One region of the Neobacillus sp. KR4-4 genome, then DNA from elsewhere that is predicted to be linked to it. Evidence: riboswitches for the same ligand, from Rfam matches in the RefSeq annotation. Region 1 holds a riboswitch; each other region holds the start of a gene.
The links. A riboswitch is a leader RNA that binds a small molecule or an ion and turns the genes downstream of it on or off. The one in region 1 is predicted to bind lysine.
Positions count from the first base shown of each region.

Region 2: another riboswitch for lysine. It lies ahead of ACE198_RS05255 (amino acid permease); the one in region 1 lies ahead of dapA (4-hydroxy-tetrahydrodipicolinate synthase).
Region 3: another riboswitch for lysine. It lies ahead of ACE198_RS25635 (ABC transporter substrate-binding protein); the one in region 1 lies ahead of dapA (4-hydroxy-tetrahydrodipicolinate synthase).
Region 4: another riboswitch for lysine. It lies ahead of ACE198_RS07595 (aspartate kinase); the one in region 1 lies ahead of dapA (4-hydroxy-tetrahydrodipicolinate synthase).

Region 1 covers NZ_JBHHJU010000001.1:5,496-11,691, forward strand. Annotated here, with positions in the region: gene desA (Delta(5) desaturase DesA) at 1-580, shown strand, start outside; gene ACE198_RS00070 (response regulator) at 672-1,190, shown strand; gene ACE198_RS00075 (ribonuclease J) at 1,264-2,937, opposite strand; gene dapA (4-hydroxy-tetrahydrodipicolinate synthase) at 3,100-3,987, opposite strand; lysine riboswitch at 4,117-4,296, opposite strand; gene ACE198_RS00085 (hypothetical protein) at 4,394-4,579, opposite strand; gene ACE198_RS00090 (MFS transporter) at 4,674-5,888, opposite strand; gene ACE198_RS00095 (MarR family winged helix-turn-helix transcriptional regulator) at 5,902-6,196, opposite strand, start outside.
Region 2 covers NZ_JBHHJU010000004.1:29,283-35,478, reverse strand. Annotated here, with positions in the region: gene asnS (asparagine--tRNA ligase) at 1-1,186, shown strand, start outside; gene ACE198_RS05265 (hypothetical protein) at 1,423-1,596, opposite strand; gene ACE198_RS05260 (helix-turn-helix domain-containing protein) at 1,756-1,980, shown strand; gene ACE198_RS05255 (amino acid permease) at 2,065-3,546, opposite strand; lysine riboswitch at 3,649-3,839, opposite strand; gene ACE198_RS05250 (YitT family protein) at 4,045-4,857, shown strand; gene ACE198_RS05245 (winged helix-turn-helix transcriptional regulator) at 4,900-5,259, opposite strand; gene ACE198_RS05240 (nitroreductase family protein) at 5,393-6,025, shown strand; gene ACE198_RS05235 (PH domain-containing protein) at 6,065-6,196, opposite strand, start outside.
Region 3 covers NZ_JBHHJU010000038.1:34,229-40,424, reverse strand. Annotated here, with positions in the region: gene ACE198_RS25645 (vanadium-dependent haloperoxidase) at 1-931, opposite strand, end outside; gene ACE198_RS25640 (M20/M25/M40 family metallo-hydrolase) at 1,545-3,197, opposite strand; lysine riboswitch at 3,381-3,563, shown strand; gene ACE198_RS25635 (ABC transporter substrate-binding protein) at 3,645-4,442, shown strand; gene ACE198_RS25630 (amino acid ABC transporter permease) at 4,515-5,198, shown strand; gene ACE198_RS25625 (amino acid ABC transporter ATP-binding protein) at 5,195-5,917, shown strand.
Region 4 covers NZ_JBHHJU010000005.1:182,942-189,137, reverse strand. Annotated here, with positions in the region: gene ACE198_RS07615 (electron transfer flavoprotein subunit beta/FixA family protein) at 1-320, shown strand, start outside; gene ACE198_RS07610 (electron transfer flavoprotein subunit alpha/FixB family protein) at 360-1,337, shown strand; gene trxA (thioredoxin) at 1,484-1,798, shown strand; gene uvrC (excinuclease ABC subunit UvrC) at 1,940-3,712, shown strand; lysine riboswitch at 3,783-3,960, shown strand; gene ACE198_RS07595 (aspartate kinase) at 4,074-5,291, shown strand; gene ACE198_RS07590 (YslB family protein) at 5,338-5,781, opposite strand.

The sequences.
Region 1 (6,196 bases):
GGTAATGCTTGGGTTGGGTCCGATCTATGTGTTCCTTCTTAAGAATCGTTTTAATCGTAAAGGTGCAAAAAGAAAAGAACGTAATAACACATATTTAATCAATATTCTCATTGTAGCCTTAATCAGTTTGCTTTGTTTGGCTATCGGATGGCAGTCATTTCTCTTAGTTGAAGGCTCAATTTTCATGATTTCAGGCGCATTAGGTGTATGGCTGTTCTACGTACAGCATACGTTTGAGGATTCTTACTTTGAAGAAGATAAAGAGTGGGAATATGTGAAAGCGGCAGTAGAAGGAAGTTCATTCTATAAACTTCCAAAAGTATTGCAATGGTTAACTGGAAATATTGGCTTTCATCATGTGCACCATTTAAGCCCAAGAGTACCTAACTATAAATTGGAAGAGGCACATAAAAACACGCCTCCATTACAAAAGGTTCCAACAATTACGCTTGCTACGAGCTTAAAGTCTCTTCGCTTCCGTTTATGGGATGAAGAGCGAAAAAACTTTGTAACCTTTAAAGAAGTTAGAGTTTTAGCAAAGAAAAAGTTCACTGTCCAACAAGTGAAACCGGAAATTTAACAACTAAGGGTCCCATTATAACAGGCTAGCTCCCCTTCATTAAGGGGAGTTGTTATTTACATAACAACTGCCGGATAAGGAGAGAGCTTACATGATTCGAATCGTTATTGCAGAGGATCAGGAACTGCTGCTTGGAGCAATGGGTTCTCTCTTGAATTTGGAAGAAGATATGGAAGTGGTCGGTCAGGCGAGCAATGGGGAAGAGGCGCTTTCACTAGTGCATCAACTTCAGCCTGATGTTTGTATTATGGATATAGAGATGCCTGAAATGAGTGGGCTAGAGGCAGCAGAAGCATTAAAGTCATTTGGCTGCAAGGTGATTATCCTAACTACCTTTGCGCGAAGTGGATATTATATGCGTGCATTACGGGCGGAGGTAAGTGGGTTTTTATTGAAGGATAGCCCTAGTGATGAACTAGCCAATTCCATTCGCAGCATTCATAACGGGGATAAAATTTATAACGCCGAACTAATGGATGAAGACCCCATTGACCAAAAACAAGATATGGAAGTAATCCGCCAACATCACCTCAAAGAACATACAAAAATCAACACAGTCAAAAACTATCTCACCACTATACTAGATAAAATAAAATTGCCAACAGGTTAAAAATGAAGGTAATTAAAACATTGGGTGTCAGGCACCATGTGAAATTTTTTCACATGGTGCCTGACACCCTTTTTCATATTTCAATTATAATAGGGAGAATCATCGGTTTTCTTTTTGTTTGGGCGAATACGTATTGTCCGACGCTTTTCTTGATGTTTTGTTTCATGACATTCCATTGGCGGATATTTTCAGTTTGGAGGTCATTAATGGTTTTCTTAGTAAGGCGGTTAATCTCTTTGAGGAGCTGGTCTGAGTCACGGGCATAGACGAACCCGCGGGTAATCGTGTCAGGCCCAGAAATGATCTTCCGGTCTCCTTTACTAATGGTAATCACAATTACGAGCATTCCATCTTCAGAAAGCTGCCTCCGGTCCCTGAGCACAATGTCCCCAACATCGCCAACGCCCATCCCGTCAACATACGTATCCCCAGCTGGAATGGACCGGGTCTGACGTGCTACGGAATTTTCGACATCAACTACATCACCATTTTTAATAATAAATGTATTTCCCTTTTCTACGCCCACGGACTCTGCTAACATCTGGTGATGATGCAGCATTCGATATTCACCATGAATCGGAATAAAATAGGTTGGTTTCATTAAGGTAAGCATGAGCTTTAAATCTTCCTGATAACCGTGCCCCGAAACGTGCATGCCCGTTGAACTACCCGAGCCATAGATCACTTTAGCACCTAGTTGAAATAAGTTGTCGATGATTCTCGACACATATTTTTCATTGCCCGGTATTGGGGAGGCAGCTAAGATAACTGTATCCCCAGGATAAATGGAAACATCCCGGTAGTTCCCGCTTGCTAGTCGCGCAAGGGCCGCCATAGGTTCCCCCTGACTTCCGGTACATAGGATGGCAACCTTTTCCGGCGCCAGTTGGTCAACATCCCGTGCTTCGATGAGCATTCCCTCTGGCACGTTTAAATACCCGCGCTCTATCGCAACAGAAACGACATTTACCATACTACGGCCAAGCAGGGCGATCTTTCGATTGGATTTTATGGCAGAGGCGACGACCTGCTGGACACGATTTACATTCGAGGCAAACGTAGATATAAAGATTTTTCCTTCTGCTTTCATGAAGGCTTCATCTAAAGTGCCACCAATCATTTGCTCGGATGGCGTTAGCCCTTTACGCTCGGCATTGGTACTTTCTGATATTAAAACTAAGACACCTTGCTCACCAATATCAGCCATCTTATGAATATCAGAATGTTGATTATTCACCGGTGTTAAATCAAATTTGAAGTCCCCAGTATGAACGACATTCCCCTCAGGAGTATGAAAAACAATGCCGAGACAATCCGGGATACTATGACTTACTCTGAAGAAGGAAACGGTTGTTTCTCCAAACTCAAGCTTGGAATCTGAATCAATCGTCACGAGTTTCGTGTTGCCATTCAACCTGTGTTCGTCAATTTTTAATTCAATCAGGCCCAAGGTAAAGCGGGTAGCGTAAATAGGAACGTTCAATTTTCTTAATATATACGGAATCCCGCCAATATGGTCCTCATGTCCATGAGTGACAATCAAAGCACGGATTTTCTCCTGATTTTCTACCAAATAGGTAATATCAGGGATAATTAAATCAATTCCTAATAAACTCTCATCTGGAAACTTCCCGCCGCAGTCAATAATAAAAATATCGTCTGCATATTGAACCACATACATGTTTTTTCCGATTTCATTGATACCGCCTAAAGCAAAAATGGATAATTGCTGATTATTGGTTTGCAAGTAAATATCCTCCCTATTCCATGTAAATATGAATAGTATGCCCTTTTGGTTGGACTTTATTGGAAAGGGAAAGTGAAAAAATTTCAGTCAGGGTCCGAAAAATAAAAGGCTGTCAACAGCACGGAATTCAAAATTCCCTATGTGTTGACAGCCTACCAGTATTTAAATTAATGTTTTGACTTGGTGTCCAGGTAAAACCACTTGCAATGCCATTTCTTCATCGTGACTCAAAGGCAGCAATGGCAATCGAAGTCCACCAACTTGCACCCCGCTCATGTTCAGGGCTGCTTTTACTGGGGCCGGATTAGGAGCCGTAAATAATGCCTTCATAAGAGGCAGCAGTTGGCGATGAGAGTGAGCCGCTTCTTGGACGCGTCCATTTTTAAAATGATTTATCATTTCTTGCATTTCATTGCCAATTACATGAGAAGCAACAGATACAACTCCAGCACCGCCAATCGCTAAAACCGGCAGTGTTAAGCTGTCATCCCCACTATAAAGGGTAAAATCACTAGGGGCTTGGCTAATAATAGCAGCCATGTCATCCAGGTTGTCGCTTGCTTCCTTAACAGCAACAATATTCTCGATTTGGGATAGGCGAACAATGGTCTCTGCGGACAGATTGACCACACTTCGACCAGGGATATTATAAAGCATAACCGGTAATGATGTAGATTCAGCGATTGCTTTGAAATGTTGATACATACCTTCTTGGGAAGGTTTGTTATAGTATGGAGCAACGAGCATGATCCCGTCTACACCTGTTTCTTCAGCTTGCTTTGTTAAACTGATAGATGCCCGTGTATTATTCGAGCCAGTGCCAGCAATAACTGGGACTCTTCCTCTCGCTGCGACGACAACAGCTTTAAATAAAGCGATTTTTTCATCCGTCGTTAAAGTTGGAGATTCACCGGTTGTACCGGCAACGACGAGACCGTCCGTCCCATTTTCAATTAAATAATCTACTAATCTTCTTACTGCGTTAAAATCAACCTCGCCATTTTGATCAAATGGTGTAACCATTGCGGTTAAAACTTGGCCAAAATTCATTTTTTCTCACCCTTTTAATAAATTTTTATAAAATTTAGAGGTGGGCAAGGCCATTCAAAATTCAACGCAAAAAAGCAACAGTGAGGGTTCACTGTTGCAGTAGAAACATAAATAAAACTAAGTTCCCGTGCGTAAGATAGCCCTCCATATAGTCTCCTATATGACAGTTCTGTATTTATTCAATAGCAGAACCAGCTTCATGATAATGAGAATCAATGAAACTTCGGCAAATTCCCCTTTTTACAACCATCGTTGGACCTCATTATCCTCCAGTTGTGTACTAATGGTCTTTGCACCTCTATCCTCACTTCAAAAGTATTGAAGTAAGAAAAATATATAATTAATAGTAAATATATCAGAATATTCCTTTTGTTTCAAGGGGGAAAAGGAACTATATTTGTAAAGTTTATGCAGTTTCTAACCCCTGTTCTTCTTTTTCTACTTCTAATGCAGATACAATATATGCAAACCCGTTCATCACAAAATAAATAACATCCGATTGAATCTGTTCCTTTTCTCCTAAATAAGTATTTATGATCATACTGATGGAAAAGAAAACTACGAAGGATAATGCAATTTTATTAAAAATCATCAAATTTACCGACCCCTTTATTTAGGATTGTTATGTTAATCATATTTGCTTAAGACGGGTTTTATGTCTGCCGCCTGAAGGGTGGTGCTAGAAATCAATGAGTGCCAGGTGTTGGTTCATTCACCCTGGTTCTTCTTGGAAGTTCTTTCTTACCGTGCAGGAAGTGGTAAAGAACCATCGATGCAAGAACGACTGCACCTAAAATGACATACAAAGTACGATAGCCTGTTAACGGTATAATAAACCCGAGGATGTATGGACCGAACCCCAGACCCGCATCAAGAAAGATAAAGAAAGTGGAAGTTGCCAATCCCATCCGATGGGGAGGAGTTAGTTTTACTGCTATGGCTTGGGTACTTGATTGCAAGTTACCGAAACCAAGGCCGATTAATACTCCTGCTGCTAATAAAATAATGCTGATGCTTGCGGTGCTAAGCAGAAACAAACCAACGGCAAAGGCAATAATACATGGATACATAATATAGTTTGCCCCTTTTAAATCCATTATACGGCCGGTAAGGGGGCGTGATAACAACACGGCAATAGAATAAACTAAGAAAAAGAAACTTGCCGCGCTTACTAGGTCAATTTCTATTGCATAGAAGTTAATAAATGAAAGAACGCTGGAATAACAAAAAGCTACTACTAATGTAATAACTGCAATTGGCAATGCATTGGGCTCAATATAATTAGAAAGTTTAAATCCTTTTGTTTCAGTTGGTTGGGGTGTTCCTTCTAATTGAGGCACATTTACAAAGAACGCTGTGACTAAACTAATGATCCCTATTACAAGGGAGAAAATAAATATCATTTGAAAATCCGTATGCTGGGTCATGTATAGGCCAATGAATGGGCCAATTGCGGTAGCCAATGTTGCGCTCATGCTGAAATAGCCAATTCCTTCAGCTTTCCGTGAAGCAGGGATAATCTGGGCCACGATCGTTCCTGTTGCTGTACCAACCATTCCGGCTGCAATCCCATGGAGTAGTCGTGTTATAAGCAGGAAGGTAATCCCGAAATTCAGAAAATATAAAAGAAGTGTGAAAATAAAAAGGATGGCACCAATGATTAATGTTCTCTTCCTTCCAATAGACTCAATAAATCTACCGATTAAAAACCTGCCAATTAATGAACCAACAATAAAGATTCCTGTGGCAAGACCAGCTTGACTTGTGGAAGCATGAAATTCGTCTACTGCATAGACACCAATGATGACAATTAATAAATAAAAGACTAAAGTGACGAAAAAATTGACCCCGGAAACAATCGTAAAATCTTTAGTCCAAAGTTTAGCTCTTGGTTGATTCACGTTATTTAACCCCTTACTTAATAATATTATCTCGAATGATCCCCATAACCTGGATGGTTTCAAGCTGTTCAGGTTCTGAGATACCTTTTAAGATGTCATTTTCAAACTGATCAATCGTGACACGAACTTCCATATATACTTTTTTTCCTAGTTCTGTCAGCTGTATCCGCTTTTCACGTTTATCATGGCTAGGAACCTGTTCGACATAGCCCAGTTCCTCTAATCGATTAATAGTCCTAGTAACTGTGGGCTTTTCTACATATAAATAATGAGAAAGATCCACAAGTGTAGCAGGTCCATTATTGGAT
Region 2 (6,196 bases), on a different contig from region 1:
CAGCTCATCCATTAGGGTAAAAGGGGATTTTATTCATACTCCTCAAGCAAAGCAGCCTTTTGAAATAAAAGCGACTGACATTGTGATTGAAGGTACGTCAAATGTGGATTATCCATTGCAAAAGAAGAAGCATTCGTTTGAATACTTACGAACAATTGCCCATTTACGGCCAAGGACTAATACATTTTCAGCAGTTTTTCGTGTAAGGTCGCTTGCGTCCTATGCGCTTCATAAATTTTTCCAAGATAAAGGGTTTGTGTATGTTCATTCACCAATTATTACCGGAAGTGATACAGAAGGTGCAGGGGAAATGTTCCGAGTAACTACCTTAGATATGGACAATCTTCCGAAAAATGAAGAGGGCAAAACAGATCTTAGCAAGGATTTCTTCAACAAAGAAACCAATTTGACCGTAAGCGGGCAGTTATCGGCAGAAGCGTTTGCGTTGGCATTCCGGAATGTCTATACCTTCGGCCCAACATTTAGAGCAGAAAACTCTAACACTGCGCGACATGCGGCGGAATTTTGGATGGTTGAGCCTGAGGTTGCTTTTGCTGAATTGCCGGATATCATGGATTTAGCAGAAGAAATGGTGAAATATGTAATTGGCTATGTATTAGAACAGGCTCCTGAAGAAATGAATTTCTTTAACAGCTTTATTGAAAAAGGTTTACTAGACCGGTTAAATAATGCCTATACGGCAGACTTTGGCCGTGTGACCTATACAGAAGCGATTGATATTTTACGGGAGTCAGGTGAAACGTTTGCCTATCCAGTTGAGTGGGGCCTTGACTTGCAAACCGAGCATGAACGCTATTTAAGTGAAAAGGTATTTAAACGACCTGTATTTGTTACTGATTATCCAAAAGAAATCAAAGCTTTCTATATGAGACTAAATGAAGACAACAAAACAGTTGCTGCAACAGATTTATTAGTACCGGGTATTGGTGAATTGATTGGCGGAAGTCAGCGTGAAGAACGTGAAGAAATCTTAGCAGGTAAAATAAATGAACTTGGCATGACTGAAGAAGATTACTGGTGGTACCTGGAATTAAGGAAGTATGGCGGTACGAAACATTCAGGATATGGTATTGGTTTTGAGCGTTTAATTATGTATTTAACAGGAATGACTAATATTAGAGACGTAGTTCCGTTCCCAAGAACAACAGGGAATGCAGAGTTTTAATTAAAAAGAGAAGACCAGTTTTCGAATTGGTCTTCTCTTTTTTGAAATGACAATAAAGTATAAGTTTTTGAAATTAGATTACTGTCTAGCTCCAGCGCCCTAGCGGCTAGTGTCCTTCGCTCTCCACCTTTCGATAAGTCAAGCACGAATGCGCCTCCGGCTCTTCGTGTTTCCTTTATCTCAGTTGGAGCGCTCCAGGCCATACGCCGCTGACCAGGGGCTTACGCTTTTCTAATTTATTGATCCTTTAATTCCTCTTCGAAAAAGAATGTTTCCGGGTGTTCCTTAACGATATAAGAATATCTTTTCATGTTTTTTACATATTGTGATTTTAGAATGGTGACGACTTCGCCAGTTTCAATAATATTTACTGATTGTCCGTTTTTGTATAGATTGGTTGAGTTTTTCACTTTAACACCCCTTTACCTATTCCTTATTTAGTATATCATAAAATCCTTAATCCCATTGCTTTCTTATTGGATAATTAAGCTCAATTGGAAATCTTAAAGCCCACTTCCTTTCAAAACAAAACGTAATGTGTTATGCTTTAATGAAAGTGAGGTGTCATTTTGACAAATTATAAGGCAAGAAAAAGTAACCTCAAAGTATTACTATCCAAAAACGGTATGGACTTGGAAAGTTTGGGAAGGAGTACAAATATTCCCCAAGCTCAACTCAACGACTACTTGTCAAAGAAAGTAATGAACCTAAATACTGCAATGACCATTTCCAAAGAATTGAATTGCCGCATTGAAGATTTATATATTTGGTCTTCAGAGGAGAAAGAAGCATAGAAGCATAAAAAACAGACTCAACATAGAGTCTGTTTTTTTGTATGAAAAAAATAGCACGCATTTTTGCGTACTATTTCTTTGGAATTAAGGGTTTAAGTCACATTCCTTTAAAGGAATTACTTTCGTTTTCTTTGTTAATTTATATCCCACCCAAACAAGTAAGAATAATGGCAGGCCGATGTAGGAGACTAATACTCCATTCCAATCGATATGTTCACCCATAAATGCTGAATAGTTTTGTCCTAAGACAACAAATCCACATACAAGAAAAGCAAAGATAGGGCCAAATGGGAAAAGTTTTGATTTATATGGTAATAAGCTCAAATCTTTGCCTTGGGCAATAAAAGCCTTTCGGAAACGATAATGACATACTGCAATCCCCAGCCAAGCGATAAAGCCGGACATGCCTGAAGCGTTTAACAACCAGATATACACTGTTCCATCACCAAAGAATGAGGCAAGGAAAGCAAGTGTCCCCACCAAAGTTGTTGCAATTAAGGCATTTACTGGAACGCCTCTTTTGTTTAATTTTCCAAGGAATTTAGGAGCTTTACCTTGTCGGGCCAAATCCCAAAGCATACGAGTTGATGCATACATTCCTGAATTTCCTGCCGATAAAACGGCGGTTAAGATTACTGCATTCATGATTGATGCAGCGAAAGCAATTCCTGCCTTTTGGAAAACCAAAGTAAACGGGCTTACAGTAACGTCGCCATTTGCTAAATTGTCATTTGTATAAGGAATAAGAAGCCCGATGACTAAAATCGCCAATACATAAAATAATAAAATACGCCAGAACACCTGCTTCACGGCACGTGGGATGGCTTTTTTTGGATCCTCTGTTTCACCAGCTGCTACACCTAAAAGTTCAGTTCCTTGAAAGGAAAAGCCTGCAGCCATAAAGATGCCTAGCATTGACAAAAATCCACCGTGGAATGGTGCATCACCAATCGTGAAGTTCTTGAAGCCAGGTGCTTCATTACCCATGATACCGAAAATCATTAACGTACCAGTAACAACAAAAATAAGAACTGTTACCACTTTAATTAAGGAAAACCAATACTCTGCTTCTCCAAATCCTTTAACAGAAAGGTAGTTTAAGAGAAACATAATCACTAAAAAGATACCGCTCCAGATAAATGAAGGAGTATTTGGGAACCAGAATTTCATGATCATCGTTACCGCAGCTAATTCTGCAGCAATCGTTATGGCCCAGTTATACCAATAGTTCCAGCCGAGCGCAAAACCAAGGGAGGGATCGACAAATTTGGTGGCATACGTACTAAAGCTTCCTGCAACGGGCATATAGGCACCCATTTCAGCTAACCCTTGCATCAAAAAGTAAACCATGACACCAATAACAAGGTAGGATAGGATGGCTCCGCCAGGTCCTGCGCTATGGATTGCGCCGCCGCTAGCAAGAAAAAGACCCGTTCCAATCGTTCCGCCAAGCGAAATCATGGTGAGATGACGAGATTTTAACCCTCTTTTTAAGTCCGATGGAGCTTTTTCTAGTGTTAAATCACTGGTATATTCAGATTCTTTTAATACTCTAGCATTTTGCATAGTCTTGACTCCTCTTTTTTCTTTTTTTCGTGAAGGAGTTTGGAATACAAAAATGCCATCGAGGAATAATCGATGGCATTACAATACCCCGCATCATACCTTCCGAAAGATAGCTCAACACGATTAGCTGGTAGAAATAATCGTGACAGTTCTGTTCCTATTTGAAGACAGACCCAGCATGCTTTTTGAAGAGTAAAAGCACACTTCGGCAGTTTTTCCTTTTAAGTAGAGTCATGAATGTCTCTCACATCTCGTCCACTTTACTAATAAAAACCGCGACCTCTACCTCATCGGTTTGATGAGGATTTATCATATGAAATTAAATATATTAATATAGTAAATGAATTTTTATAGATTTGTCAATATGTAATTTTCTAATCAGCAATAAACAGATAATTTGTTTTTTTTAAATTAATTTTTTTATTTTACTTTAAGTGAGAGTATCGGTATTATTTTGAATTAGAATTGATGCCTGTTCGTATTAGGAGGATTTTTACCATGCAGATTGTTGGAATGATATTGGGATCTCTAATTATTGTGGTTGCCTTTAACCTTTTCTTAATCCCACATGAAGTATTGAGCAGTGGATTAAGTGGAATTTCAATGATATTAGGGATGATCTCACCGGTGAATACAGGGGTGGCAAATTTCCTTTTGAATTTTCCTTTGTTAATTATTGGATATAAAATGTTAGGAAAAAGATTTATCGTGAATTCGATCTTTTCGGTTATTGTTATCTCGATAGGATTATATGTAATTCCCGTATTTGCGATCGCAGATGATAGAATTCTTTCATCTATTTTTGGTGGTGCGTTAACGGGCTTAGGTGTCGGAATCGTTTTCCGTTGTTCCGGATCGACTGGGGGATTTGACATTATTGGCATGATCGTAGCAAGAAAAAGGGATTTTCCAATTGGTACTTTACTTTCAGGCATGAATGCGGTAGTTATTATGATTAGTGGATTTTTGTTTGATTGGGATTCTGCACTTTATACCTTAGTATCTATTTTTGTGACAGGTAAAGTAGTCGATGCAATCTATACGGATCATGCAAAATTAACTCTAATGATTATTACAGATAAAGGCGAAGAGATGAGGAATCATTTACTAAAGAATTTGTATCGAGGCTTAACTGTTTTGGACGGTGTTGGCGGATACTCAAATAACCAGCGGAATGTATTGATAACAGTCATTTCCAGATACGAACTTAATGAAGTGAAACACTTAATCACGGAAGTCGATTCGCGTTCCTTTGTTAATATTACAGAAACGATTGAAGTAATGGGGCTGTTTCATCGGCCAAGTCCATAAATAAAGGGTTGCATCTATTAAATGGATGTAACCCTTTTTGTTTCATCGGGATTTTCCTCGTTTTTTTATCCATTTCAATAACACATGGATAACTTCTTCAAGATCCTTCCCAGCTGGAGTTAATTCATATTCCACTTTCTTAGGTGAAGTGGCAATCACCCTTTTAATAATCAATCCTTCATTCTCTAAATCACGCAAGCGTTCGGTTAACAATCGATCAGAGATTCCAGGAATGGAAGTAACAATTTCATGGTATCGCTTCGGGCCCTCCATAAGTGAAAAAATAACGGAGCCCATCCAACGTTTACCAATAAATTCAATCGCATTATGAAAATTGGTACATATATGCTTAATTTCCTCTTCAGAAGGAGTCATACACTTGTGGTTGTTCGGTTCATTCATATAATATCCCTCTTTTTTACTTTTCTAACGATATCATATCATAGTTTATTTTCTTGACGAAAGGTACTTACTAATAGTAAGATGATTTTGCACTTACTATTAGTAAGTTAAATTGATTAGGGGGAAATCTCTCATGCAAACTACTTTAACGAAAAGTTTATCTGATGTTATCAAAGAACGTCACTCCGTTAGAAAATATGATTCAACATATAAAATTTCTCAAGAAGAAATAAAAGAAATGTTAAAAGAAGCAACACAAGCACCATCCTCAAGTAATCTACAACCATGGCGTTTTATCGTGATCCAAGACCAGGAGTTAAAAAAGGAACTTAGAGCAGTAGCCAATAATCAAGAACAAGTCGAAACAGCTTCTGCTGTTATTGCTGTCTTAGGTGATAAGGAAATGTATAAAAGCGTGGAAAAAGTATACCAAAGTGCCTTTGAAGCTGGTTTTATGGATGAGGCTAATATGAATAGATTAATTGAAGGTACCAATAAAACCTATCCATTTGCTTCAGAAGAAGTCTTAAAAAATATTGCTTCATTTGATGCTGGTTTAGTGTCAATGCAATTGATGTTGATTGCAAAAGATCGAGGATATGACACCGTTCCAATGGGTGGATTTGATAAAGAAAAATTTGTGAAAATGTTTAATGTTGAAGATCGACTATTTCCAATTGTCCTGATTTCAGTGGGGAAGGCGGCAGCACCTGCTTTTAATACTACTCGTTTGCCTTTGGAAGATGTTTTAATAGAATATAAATAAAAAAGGAGGCGCATGAAAAATTTTCATGCGCCTCACGGTTTAGTTATTGATATACTTTTCAAATACATACCCAAAATCTTTGACTATATATTGCTTTTTGCTGTCTTCTAACCATTGAAAAGCCGCTTGATTAAGCATTTTGAATTGTACAACCAAATTACTGTCTGCACT
Region 3 (6,196 bases), on a different contig from region 1:
AGTTAAAATAAGGATTTTCCTGATCTAATGCTTTACTGCCATAGCTTAGCAAAAGGTAACAAGCCATTAACCCGCTATCAATCGAACTATCATTGTGTACCCATTCGGCTAAATCCCGGCCATTGCGAATATAGCGGGGTACGGAATCCATCTTTTTGTTATGAGGATTTGAGCCGTTTTGTACGGCCAGCCATTCGCTATAGGAAGTTAGATGGTCATCCCCTGGCAAAATAGTATTGTATTGTTGGATAATTTCAGTAGAAACAAAGGGGATATTTTTCCATAAAAATTGTGAAATATAAGGCCCTTCTATGCTGCCTTGATAGTTCCCGCGGAACAATGTACCTGTCGTGACTTGTCCATTGATTTTTGGCCCATTAAAAACAGGCAGACCTGAAAGTTCTGCGGCTGCATCCTTTGTTAATTGGTTGCTATCGTATTCATTGAATGGAATGTCTCTTGCAAGTGCTTGCCAATAAAGCTCAACCATTTCTCCAGCAAGATCAGCACTGCTAAAGTCTGGAGGTGCGTGAAGAACCAGCTGATGACTATCGGGTCCGACTAAGTCATATGCATATGCAGACTGTGGATTTACCAGCTTCGCAGCACCACCCATTGGAATCTTCTCAAAATCTTTCGAGTCTCCTGATTTCAAAGCTTCTAAATAATTATGATATGCTTTGAGATTAACCTCTCCTAACTCATTATGCGGCAATGCTTTCGAATAACTGGCTATTTTATTTGGATACCTATCTTCATCCCCATTATTTCGATGGTTGACCAGCGGCTGATTCTTATAGAATTTCGCGGCCTCCATACGAATTTCAAATGCTTTATCGCGTCTTTCGGCAGGAGATAAGGGACCGAGAAGACACGAATTTATATACCTGGACATTTTTTTAATTACCTTTTTAAATTTGTGCTTGTCCAATAGATCACCTCTATTTATCGTATTCATTTTTTCTTTTTTTGTTTATGAAATTTATTATTTTTATTATTCTTGGAAATGGCATTGGGGGAAAATATATTAAACTCTTGGTCTCAGAATGGTATGGTCGAAATATAAAAAAATAAATTGACAAATTTTAGAATCCTATTAAATGTAAGATAGTTTTATCCTCAAATTCTTCTCTAACTATTCTTTTTATATTAACTACTCCGCAAGTCTTTAAACGGTAAAAAAAAGCACTTTCTCAACTAGCCGACAAAAAGATGTTGATTCCCGCATCCGGGATCAAGAGGGTTCGCTCTTATCGGTTGGGGGATCATGTTAAACACCCGATCAGATAAATAAGCGGAAAAATTCCGCTTATTTAGAAATTATCATTAAAAATAACCAAAATAGCCGGAGAAATTCCTCCTATTTACTCGAAAAGCGCGAAAATGGTGGATTTCGCTTTGAATAACCGGAAAAACTTCCCTTATTTACCCCAAAACGAGCTCCATTCTGCATTTAACCGGAAAAACTCCGCTTATTTTCCGATCGCGCCGGTGCCGCAAAACAAAAAAGCCTGTAGACCAGACGAGTCTACAGGCTTTTGGCCTCAATGATTTAATAGTTTCTGAATCACGAGGTTTGTTAGATTTGGTACGATTTCAAAGGAGTAAGTCATTTCTAGTCTTTCAAGTTTCTTGTGAGCATCTAGACCATAAGGGCCGATGTTGATTACTGGTACATTGATATCGCGAATGTCTTGGTAGTCTACAAAGAGCTTGGTGCCCCAGCCAGGGTTATTGTTCGATTCGGCATTAATACCGGCTTCGTCATCACTAAGCGCAACAAAACTCATATCTGAGATATAAGGGAAAAAGTTACGTGTCACCATCGGATGTTGATAGTATGGCTGGAGCTCATCCACTGCTTCATCCAAGGCCGTAATTAAAGCAAGCTCGTCCGTTGTTTTCCCTGTCAATTCAATTCGTGGAGAGTACAGGGATGAGTAAAACAGAATAATGGCCGGATTTTTATCCTTCATCCATTTCCATGCTTCCTCGACCACTTTTGCCGCAAACATGCGCGTATCTAGTTCTGTATTTTTTAAAAGCTGTTCTTTAAATTGACTCATATGTGCCGTGAACGCTTCGCCGTTCTCTTCAACCAATAATTGTTCCATTTCCTCGTACGTCATCACTCTAGGTTTCCAAGGGTGCTGTACATAGGGTTCGCCGCTTAATGTGCTGTATTGTTTATACCTTTCTTCAAAGGAAGTCAGGGCATTGGTAAAAGCAATGATCGCTTGTTCCCTTAATTTTTCAAGCACGTCCTTTGGCGACCAGGAATGAATAAAGAAATTGTAATAAACATAGGCAGCTAAGGCCGTTTGAACGGTATAAGAAGGCTTCAAATCCGTTTGTTTTAACGAAACAGGAGGCACGGTTGTTTCACCAAATGCTTCGTTACAAAGCTCTGGATTGTAATTGATTTGCCTGGTCAGCTCGGCGGCAATAAAGTTCGGATCAAGTCCCTCAAAGGCGGAGCCTACATGCGTTTCTGCTCCTGTAATAAAGAAAGATGGCAGAAGCTTTCCGACGGTCCCTTTGTAGATATAGCGATTTTCGTCGCCTTCATATCTTGGTGAAACGAAATCCGCATTAATCGCGGCTACATAGGTAAACCCATGTTCCTTTTTCCAGCGTTTCAATGTTTTCAATGCGGAAAGAACACCGTGTGAACTGTCCTCTTCGTCACATTCTGATAAGAGAACGATGTTTCCGTCTAGTTCTTCAGGGTGCTCGGAATAATAGTTTAAGAGATATAAGTGGCTGGCAACCCCGCTTTTCATATCAAGGACGCCGCGGCCAAATAACCAGTCGCCTGAGTCTAAATGCTCTTTAGCGGCAGCCGGCAGCTGTTCCGTTTTTAGTGACTCCATCAGTTGGTCTGGGAAGCAAGCCTGGTCTTTTAAATGGTTAAAATCTTCAATCCCAACCGTATCAATATGACCCATCAAAATCACCGTGCGGCTGCTATTTCCCTTCGTTCCTTTCACAAAAGCAAGAACATTATAACGCTCTTGATCGTCGTTGAGTGTTTGTTCTAACACTAGGTGGCTAGGGTTTTGTGAAAAATAGGGAATAGAAGAAATCATAGAATATAAAGACTGTGCAATGGCCTTTTCGCCATTGGTATTAACGACACTTTCAATGTTTACAAGCTGTTTCGTGAATGTCAGCACATCCTCACGACATTGCAACATACGCCTGACCTTCTTTTCTAGTAAATTGGTATTTAGAAAAAATGTATATCAGAAGAGAAAGCCCGTCAAGTCTTTAATTTTGATAAAAAATAACATCAAAAATATTATTGCAAAAGTAAGAATATTTATATATACTAAAACTTGTTTCATTAAACTAAATATAAATCCTCATCTTTAAGCATTAGATGGGGTAGAGGTCGCGATTGATATTAGTATCCTATTGGAGATTCAGTGAAATCTATGAAAATAGGAAAAAGGATCCATCGCCGAAGCTTCTGAAATCACTGCGTTCAGAAAGCTGGGTCTGCACTCGAATAGGGGCAGAACTGTCACAGTTCCTTGGAATTGTGGAGAACTATCTTCACCAATGCTAACCGATGAGGGTGTGTAGAACACCGTCATACTCACATGGACGGTGTTTTTTTTATTACCTAGGAGGGGATTTTTATGAAAAAGTTTGCATTTTTATTAGCAGCGGCGATGATGTTGATTTTATCTGCTTGCGGCACGGAGAAGCCTGATGGAGAAAAGGCAGCAAAAGCAAGTGGCTCTAAGCATGAGTTAGTGAAAAAAGGGCTGTTAACATTCTCGATGACCGGGCAGTATCCACCGTTAAACTTTAAGAAAGACGGTAAATTGACTGGATTTGATGTTGAAATTGGAACAGAAATTGCTAAGAGAATCGGGCTTGAAGCCAACCCTGTAACCAATCCATGGGAAACGATTATCCAAGGATTAAAGGCAAACAAATATGATGCCATTATTGGAAGTATGACTGCTACACCTGAGCGAGATAAGCAAGTTGATTTCACCAATCCATATTATTTATCTGGTGCACAGATTTTTGTAGCGGAGGGCAATTCTGCGATTCAATCGAAAGAGGATTTAAAAGGCAAAAAAATTGGTGTTATTCAAGCAAGTACGTGGAAAGACATGGCCGATGAATTATCTGATCAAGTGAAAGGCTATCCAACAGACGTTAACGCCCTTCAAGATTTGGCGCTTGGCCGTTTAGATGCGGTCATCACGGATAAGATTGTCGGTGTGAGTGCTAAAAATGAAAAAGGCTTAAAAATTAAGGCCATTGGCGATTTATTGAATGAAGACCGTGTCAGTGTAGCGGTAGCTGAAGGAAACAAAGAGCTCGCTGAAAAAATCAACGAAGCCATCCAATCGATGATTGACGATGGGACGTATGAAAAAATCAGTATGAAATGGTTTAATACAAACATCATGGAAAAGTAAGAGAGGATCAAAGATTTTAGTGTAAGCACCTGATGTGGGTGCTTGCACGATTCAACGAAGGAGGTACGCATCATGATATTTATTGAAAATATTATCAGTATTTTTAGTGAACACGGAATTGCTTTTTTGAAAGCTTCTTGGATGACCATCGCGATAACGGCCATCTCGCTATTATTTGCCATGGTGATTGGTATAATTTTCGCGGGCTTTAAAATTTCCTCTAGTAAAATACTAAATCGCATTGCCGATATCTATATAGGTATTATTCGTGGAACGCCTCTCATTGTTCAGATTATGTTCCTTTATTATGGACTTGCCAATATCGTGAACCTGGACAGCTTCACGGCAGGGGCTCTGGCATTAGGTGTACATACAGGAGCCTATATTGCGGAAATTTTTAGAGGAGCGGTGCAATCCATTGACCGCGGACAGATGGAGGCGGCAAGGTCACTCGGAATGTCCTATTCTCTTGCGATGAGGAGAATTATTTTCCCGCAGGCTTTCAAAAGAGCAATTCCGTCTTTAGCCAATCAGTTTATTATTGGCTTAAAAGATTCTTCCCTTGTTGCCTATATTGCCGTGACGGATCTATATAACACGGCTCTTAGTGTCCAAGGTGAAAACTATATGCCATTTGAAACGTACTTTGTTGTCGGCGTCTATTATTTGATTATCGTTCTGATTTTCACATGGGTTGCTAATCGGATTGAAAAGAAAATGGATGTCAGCAGACCTAAGGAGGCAGTAATCGCATGATTGAAATGAGCCATCTTTCAAAATCCTTTGGTAAGCTTGACGTATTAAAACAGATTAACTTAAGTGTAGAAGAGAAAGAGGTCGTTGTTCTGATCGGTGCCAGCGGCTCTGGTAAAAGTACGCTGCTTCGCTGCCTCAATTTTTTAGAAGTGGCAGAGAGCGGTGACATTATCATTGATTCTGAAAAAATAGACCTCGCAAAAACAAACTTAAATAAAGTAAGAGAAAAGGTAGGAATGGTGTTTCAGCATTTCAATCTTTTTCCTCATAAAACAGTCATCGAAAATATTATCGAAGCACCGATGTTTGTCAGAAAGGAAACAAAGGAAGCAGCGAGTTCCAAAGCCATGGCCCTTCTTAGAAAGGTAGGCTTAGAGGATAAAGCCAATTACTATCCAGAACAATTATCCGGCGGGCAAAAGCAGCGGGTAGCAATCGCGAGAGCATTAGCGATGGAACCAAAAGTGATGCTTTTTGATGAACCGACTTCAGCGTTGGATCCTGAACTTGTTGGTGAAGTGCTGCAGGTAATGAAGGATCTCGCACGTGACGGGATGACGATGGTGATTGTGACACATGAAATGGGCTTTGCGAAAGAAGTGGCCGACCGAGTCATTATGCTGGCAGACGGAAATATTATTGAAGAAGGACATCCAAATGATATCTTTGTCCATCCAAAACATGAACGTACAAAAAGGTTTTTGAACCAAATATTATAGAATGCCATCAAACTTGCCTTGGAGTATTCAAGGCAAGTTTTTTATCTTATGGCTCTGTTATAGCTTAATGATGATTTCTCTGTGTTTGAAAAATAAACGGGGAACTTCCGTTTAAATTGGGAAATACCCATATTTCCTTAAAAATAAAGGGAGTTTCGGATTCCCTTTTCCTGATATGCCATATATTTTAACCCTACTTTTGTACAACATTTAGATACATAGGGTGGCAGCCCTTGCCTTTTGTGTAAATATAGATATTAGGATAGTTGATACCACGGA
Region 4 (6,196 bases), on a different contig from region 1:
ATGTAACCGTTACCAGAGACGTTGAAGGTGATTCTGAAATCATCGAAACTAGCCTTCCACTATTAGTTACAGCCCAACAAGGTCTAAACGAACCGCGCTACCCATCCTTACCTGGGATTATGAAAGCAAAGAAGAAGCCGCTTGAAGAATTAGAGTTAGATGACCTAGATCTTGAAGAAGACGATGTGGAAGCAAAAACAAAAACGATTGAAATTTATTTGCCGCCTAAGAAGGAAGCAGGCCGCGTTCTAGCTGGCGATTTGAATGATCAAGTAAAAGAACTTGTTCAGCTTCTTCATACCGAAGCAAAAGTAGTCTAACGGGTTTAATACAAATTTTGTTCTCAGGAGGTATATGGAATGTCAAGAAAAGTGGTAGTTTTAGGAGAAGTTCGTGACGGTTCATTACGTAATGTGTCATTCGAAGCAATTGCAGCAGCAAAAACAGTTGCTGAAGGCGGAGAAGTAGTTGGTGTTTTAGTGGGCGATTCTGTAAGTGCTCTATCGACTGAGTTAATCCAATTTGGTGCGGACCGTGTGGTTGTGGTTGAAGATGAGAAATTAAAACTTTATACATCAGATGGTTACGCTCAAGCTCTTTTAGCGGTGCTTGACCAAGAAAAACCAGAAGGGCTGATTTTGGGACATACCTCATTAGGTAAAGACCTTTCCCCAAGAATTGCCGGAAAATTAGCATCAGGTTTAATCTCAGACGCCACTGCTATTGAAGTAGCGGGTGGAAATGTCGTGTTCACAAGACCGATTTATTCCGGTAAAGCATTTGAAAAGAAAATTGTGACAGAGGGCTTGATTTTCGCAACGGTACGACCAAATAATATCGCCCCACTTGAGAAAGACGAAGGCAGAAGCGGAGATGTATCAGCCCTTTCTGTAGAAATCAAGGATCTTCGTGCAATCATTAAAGAGGTCGTTAGAAAAGCGAGTGAGGGTGTTGATTTAAGCGAGGCGAAAGTAGTTATTTCAGGAGGCCGCGGTGTAAAAAGTGCGGATGGGTTCCAACCGCTTAAAGAGTTAGCCACAGTCCTTGGCGGTGCAGTAGGTGCTTCTCGTGGTGCTTGTGATGCTGATTATTGTGATTACTCGCTGCAAATTGGCCAAACGGGCAAGGTTGTTACACCAGATCTTTATATTGCTTGCGGCATTTCCGGAGCTATTCAGCATTTAGCCGGGATGTCTAACTCAAAAGTAATCGTTGCTATTAACAAGGACCCAGAAGCAAACATTTTTAAAGTAGCTGATTACGGAATTGTCGGTGACTTGTTTGAAGTAGTTCCATTACTAACTGAGGAGTTTAAAAAGCTCAAAGTACACTCATAATAATAAGGGCGAGCGGAATGCTTCCGCTCGTTTTGTATTTTGTTTATTTTGGGGATAATAATTGATGAAGCAATTTATTAGCTTGATTTTTTAAACGATGTTATACTTTCGGTAGTAACTCAGTAATCATTAGGAGGGCAATATAAATGGCAATTTCACATTTAACTGATCAAAACTTTTCGGCTGAAACTGGTTCAGGCCTTGTTCTTGTAGATTTTTGGGCACCATGGTGCGGACCTTGTAAAATGATCGCTCCCGTTCTTGAAGAACTTGATTTAGAAATGGGCGATAAGGTAAAAATCACTAAACTTGATGTGGATGATAACCCGCAAACTGCAGCAAACTTTGGTGTAATGAGCATCCCAACTTTATTAGTGATGAAAAATGGAGAAGTCGTTGATAAAGTTGTCGGCTTCCAACCAAAAGATGCACTAGCAGGTGTTTTAGAAAAACATGTGTAAATAAAATGAAAATGCCTTAGCTTGGAAATAACCCAGCTAAGGTTTTTTTATTTTTCCAAGAGACTACTACTTTTAATTATGCGCCGTTTCCTTTAATATTTTAACAGTAGATTATATATAAGACGGGAGAGAGTGGCCGGAATGAATGAAACAATTAAGCAAAAACTGACGCTGCTGCCGGATCAACCTGGCTGCTACTTAATGAAAGACCGTCAGGGAACGATTATTTATGTGGGAAAAGCTAAGGTACTAAAGAATCGTGTCCGTTCCTATTTTACGGGATCGCACGATGGGAAGACACTAAGACTTGTCAATGAAATTGAGGACTTTGAATATATCGTAACCTCTTCGAATATTGAAGCACTTTTGCTGGAATTGAATCTTATTAAAAAGTACGATCCAAAATACAATATCATGCTGAAGGATGATAAAACCTATCCGTTTATCAAGTTAACAGCGGAAAAGCATCCCAAACTTATTATCACAAGAAAAGTAAAAAAGGATAAAGGCAAATACTTTGGTCCGTATCCCAATGTGACAGCTGCAAATGAAACCAAAAAGCTTCTTGACCGAATCTACCCGCTCCGCAAATGCTCAACCCTGCCGGACCGAGTCTGTTTATACTATCATTTAGGACAGTGCCTGGCACCATGTGTGAATGAAGTTCAGGAAGAGCAGTATAAACAGATGACGGATGAAATCACCCGCTTTTTAAATGGCGGGTATAAGGAAATAAAAAAAGAGCTGAAGGAGAAAATGGCTGCTGCCTCCGAAGAATTGGACTTTGAACGTGCAAAAGAATACCGTGACAAAATCATCCATATTGAAACGATTATGGAAAAACAAAAAATTACGATGACCGATTTTACTGATCGTGATGTTTTTGGCTATGCCGTCGATAAAGGCTGGATGTGTGTGCAAGTCTTTTTTGTCCGCCAAGGCAAACTAATTGAGCGGGACGTTTCTATGTTCCCCGTCTATAATGAGCCAGAGGAAGAAATCTTAACGTTCCTCGGTCAGTTTTATTCGAAAGCCAATCATTTTAAGCCGAAAGAAATTCTCATTCAAGATGATGTCGAGTTGAGTTTAGCAGAACAACTGTTGGAAGTTAAAGTGCTTCAGCCGCAACGAGGACAGAAAAAGGATCTTGTGCAATTAGCGATTAAAAATGCAAAAATTGCTTTGAATGAAAAATTTTCACTAATTGAAAAGGATGAAAATCGAACCATTAAGGCAGTGGAGAACCTGGGAGAATTACTGGGAATCTACACGCCACACAGGATTGAGGCTTTTGATAATTCTAACATCCAAGGGACAGACCCTGTATCAGCAATGGTAGTGTTCATTGATGGCAAGGCGAACCATCGTGAATACCGTAAATACAAAATCAAAACGGTTCAAGGGCCGGATGATTATGAATCGATGCGAGAAGTAACGAGAAGAAGGTACTCACGCGCGCTAAAAGAGGAACTCCCTCTTCCTGATTTAATCATCATTGATGGTGGTAAAGGGCATGTTGAAGCCGTACGAGACGTATTGGAAAATGAATTAGGCTTAGATATTCCGCTCTCGGGGCTTGTAAAAGACGAAAAACACCGGACATCCCAATTGCTGTATGGCAATCCTTTAGGAATTGTTCCGCTCGGGCGAAACAGCCAGGAGTTTTATTTACTGCAAAGGATTCAAGATGAAGTCCATCGTTTTGCGATCACCTTCCATCGCCAACTGCGCGGAAAAACTGCGTTTCAATCCTTGCTTGATGATATTCCGGGAATTGGGGAGAAACGGAAAAAGTTATTGTTAAAACAGTTCGGCTCGGTGAAAAAAATGAAAGAAGCAAGTAAAGAGGAATTCATTAATATTGGAATTCCTATGAATGTGGCCGAAGAATTAATCAAAAAACTTCAATCCTAGAGATTGTCAGAAAAAAAGGAACATGCTATAATAAGTGAAAATTTAATTTACTATCACTTTTACGTATTAAAGTGAAGGTAGAGGTGCGAGCTTCAAGAGTAGTGGTTCTGAGAAGGATGAGCTTCTGAGAAGAATCATGAAAGGGGATGTTCGCCGAAGTAAAGAAGGTCTCATAACTTTCTTTTCTGGTCCCGTATTGAATAAATGCTGGATTGTCAAGACTAATGTCTTGGAGAGCTATCTTACATTGTAGGTGCGAGAATTTTTTTCGTGTTTTAAGCAATGAGATGCCCTTCTCATTGCTTTTTTGTTTTTATTTGGGGAAAAATATGAATTACATCTGGAGAAGGGGAAAACAAACATGGGGATTATTGTACAAAAGTTCGGAGGCACCTCCGTCGCTAATGTAGAAAGAATTTTAAATGTCGCATCATGTGTAAAAGGTGAGGTTGACCGCGGAAATAATGTGGTTGTTGTTGTTTCTGCAATGGGAAAATCTACGGATACACTCGTCGGTTTAGCAAAGGAGATTTCAGCGCAGCCAAATAAACGGGAAATGGACATGCTGTTATCGACCGGGGAACAAGTAACGATTTCGTTACTGTCTATGGCTCTCAACCAGCAAGGTCTTGATGCTGTGTCCTTTACTGGGTGGCAGGCTGGTATTATGACCGAACCAGTCCATGGAAATGCCCGGATTTCTAATATTAAAACAGCAGCGATTGAATCACAGCTTGAATCCGGCAAGGTGGTTATTGTTGCGGGATTCCAAGGAATCACCGAAGAGGGTGAAATTACTACACTTGGCCGTGGCGGTTCCGATACCACAGCCGTTGCACTCGCAGCAGCCTTAAAGGCAGATAAATGCGACATATATACGGATGTAACGGGAGTTTTCACAACGGATCCAAGATATGTGAAGAGTGCTCGCAAGCTATTATCGGTATCGTACGATGAAATGCTGGAGTTAGCTAATTTAGGTGCAGGAGTACTTCATCCGCGAGCAGTGGAATTTGCTAAAAACTATCAAGTACGTCTCGAAGTTCGTTCGAGCATGGAGAAAATAGAAGGAACAGTTATTGAGGGGGAAGCAGCAATGGAACAAAACTTAGTTGTCCGCGGAGTTGCATTTGAGGACGAAATTACAAAAGTAACAGTATTAGGGTTGGCTAATTCATTAACAAGCCTATCAACCATTTTTACCACACTTGCTGAAAATCATCTGAATGTGGATATTATTATCCAAAGCACAACTGAGGGTGGATCTGCGAATTTGTCCTTCTCTATTCATACAAATGATCTATTAGAAACATTAAAGGTCCTAGAAGACAATAAAGCTGTTTTGAATTATGAGCAAATTGATGCTGAAAACAAATTAGCGAAGGTGTCGATTGTCGGATCAGGGATGATTTCCAATCCCGGTGTAGCAGCAAAGATGTTTGAGGTACTCGCTGCAAACAACATCCAAATCAAAATGGTCAGCACATCAGAAATAAAAGTGTCGGCCGTTGTAGAAGAAAAAAATATGTTAAAAGCAGTAGAAGCTTTACACGAAGCATTCGGACTTGCAGTTCAATAAAAAAGAATGGTGTCAGGCACTATTCGGTGCCTGACACCATTTTCAATTAGTTTTTTTCCCATTTCACTGTGAAAACAACTTTATTGGATTTTTTTATTGGATGTTCGAAGGTTTCGGCGTTGGCTTCTTTTTGCAATTCAATTTGTTGGGCAAGGAATCCTGCTTCAAGTTGGAAAAAATGTTCAGCCTTTGACTTAACTCGTGAAATAATGAGCGGACTAATTAATTCAAATTGGAACTCAGTTTTATTTTCTTTCACAAGTTTTAACTGGCCCCATGAGGCCTTGGCGAAGAAATCAATAATCTGTTCTAAATCCATTAATGGATATTTTCGTGCAAGTCGTTTTCCAGCCCAATATAAAATTTCAGGTGTGTCTTTCCCTAAAATCTCAGGCAAGAGAACTTCTCTGATTAGTTCATATCCGAAGATGGAAATAGTTCTAGGTTCATCAATATCGATCGTTTCATTCATAACTGTACTATTATTCACAAGCTTCCCCTCTTTCTATCATTCTATTATATACATTTTTGGTTAATTTTTAGTACAGTTTTTCTAGTTATAATGAATCAAATTTAGCTTATTTTTTTGTTATTTTGCAATATCTTACCTTGTTTTCCATGATAATTATCATTCCCGATAAAGAAATAATAACAACCGTTTTTTCTTGGTAATTAATTGAAGGAATTCAAGAAATGTTGAGAAATGACCCATTTTTTTAGCGAGTATATATTAATTATTATAATATCAATATATTTAAAAAATTTTAGTTTTATCCGAGTAATGTGTATCCGTTTTCTTGACGCTCTTAGATGATGGGAGTAAAATGAACTTGTCACATTATTGTCACAGTGATGCGAAGTTTCGACAAAAGTGGATTTAATTTGATAGAAACTGAACATCATTT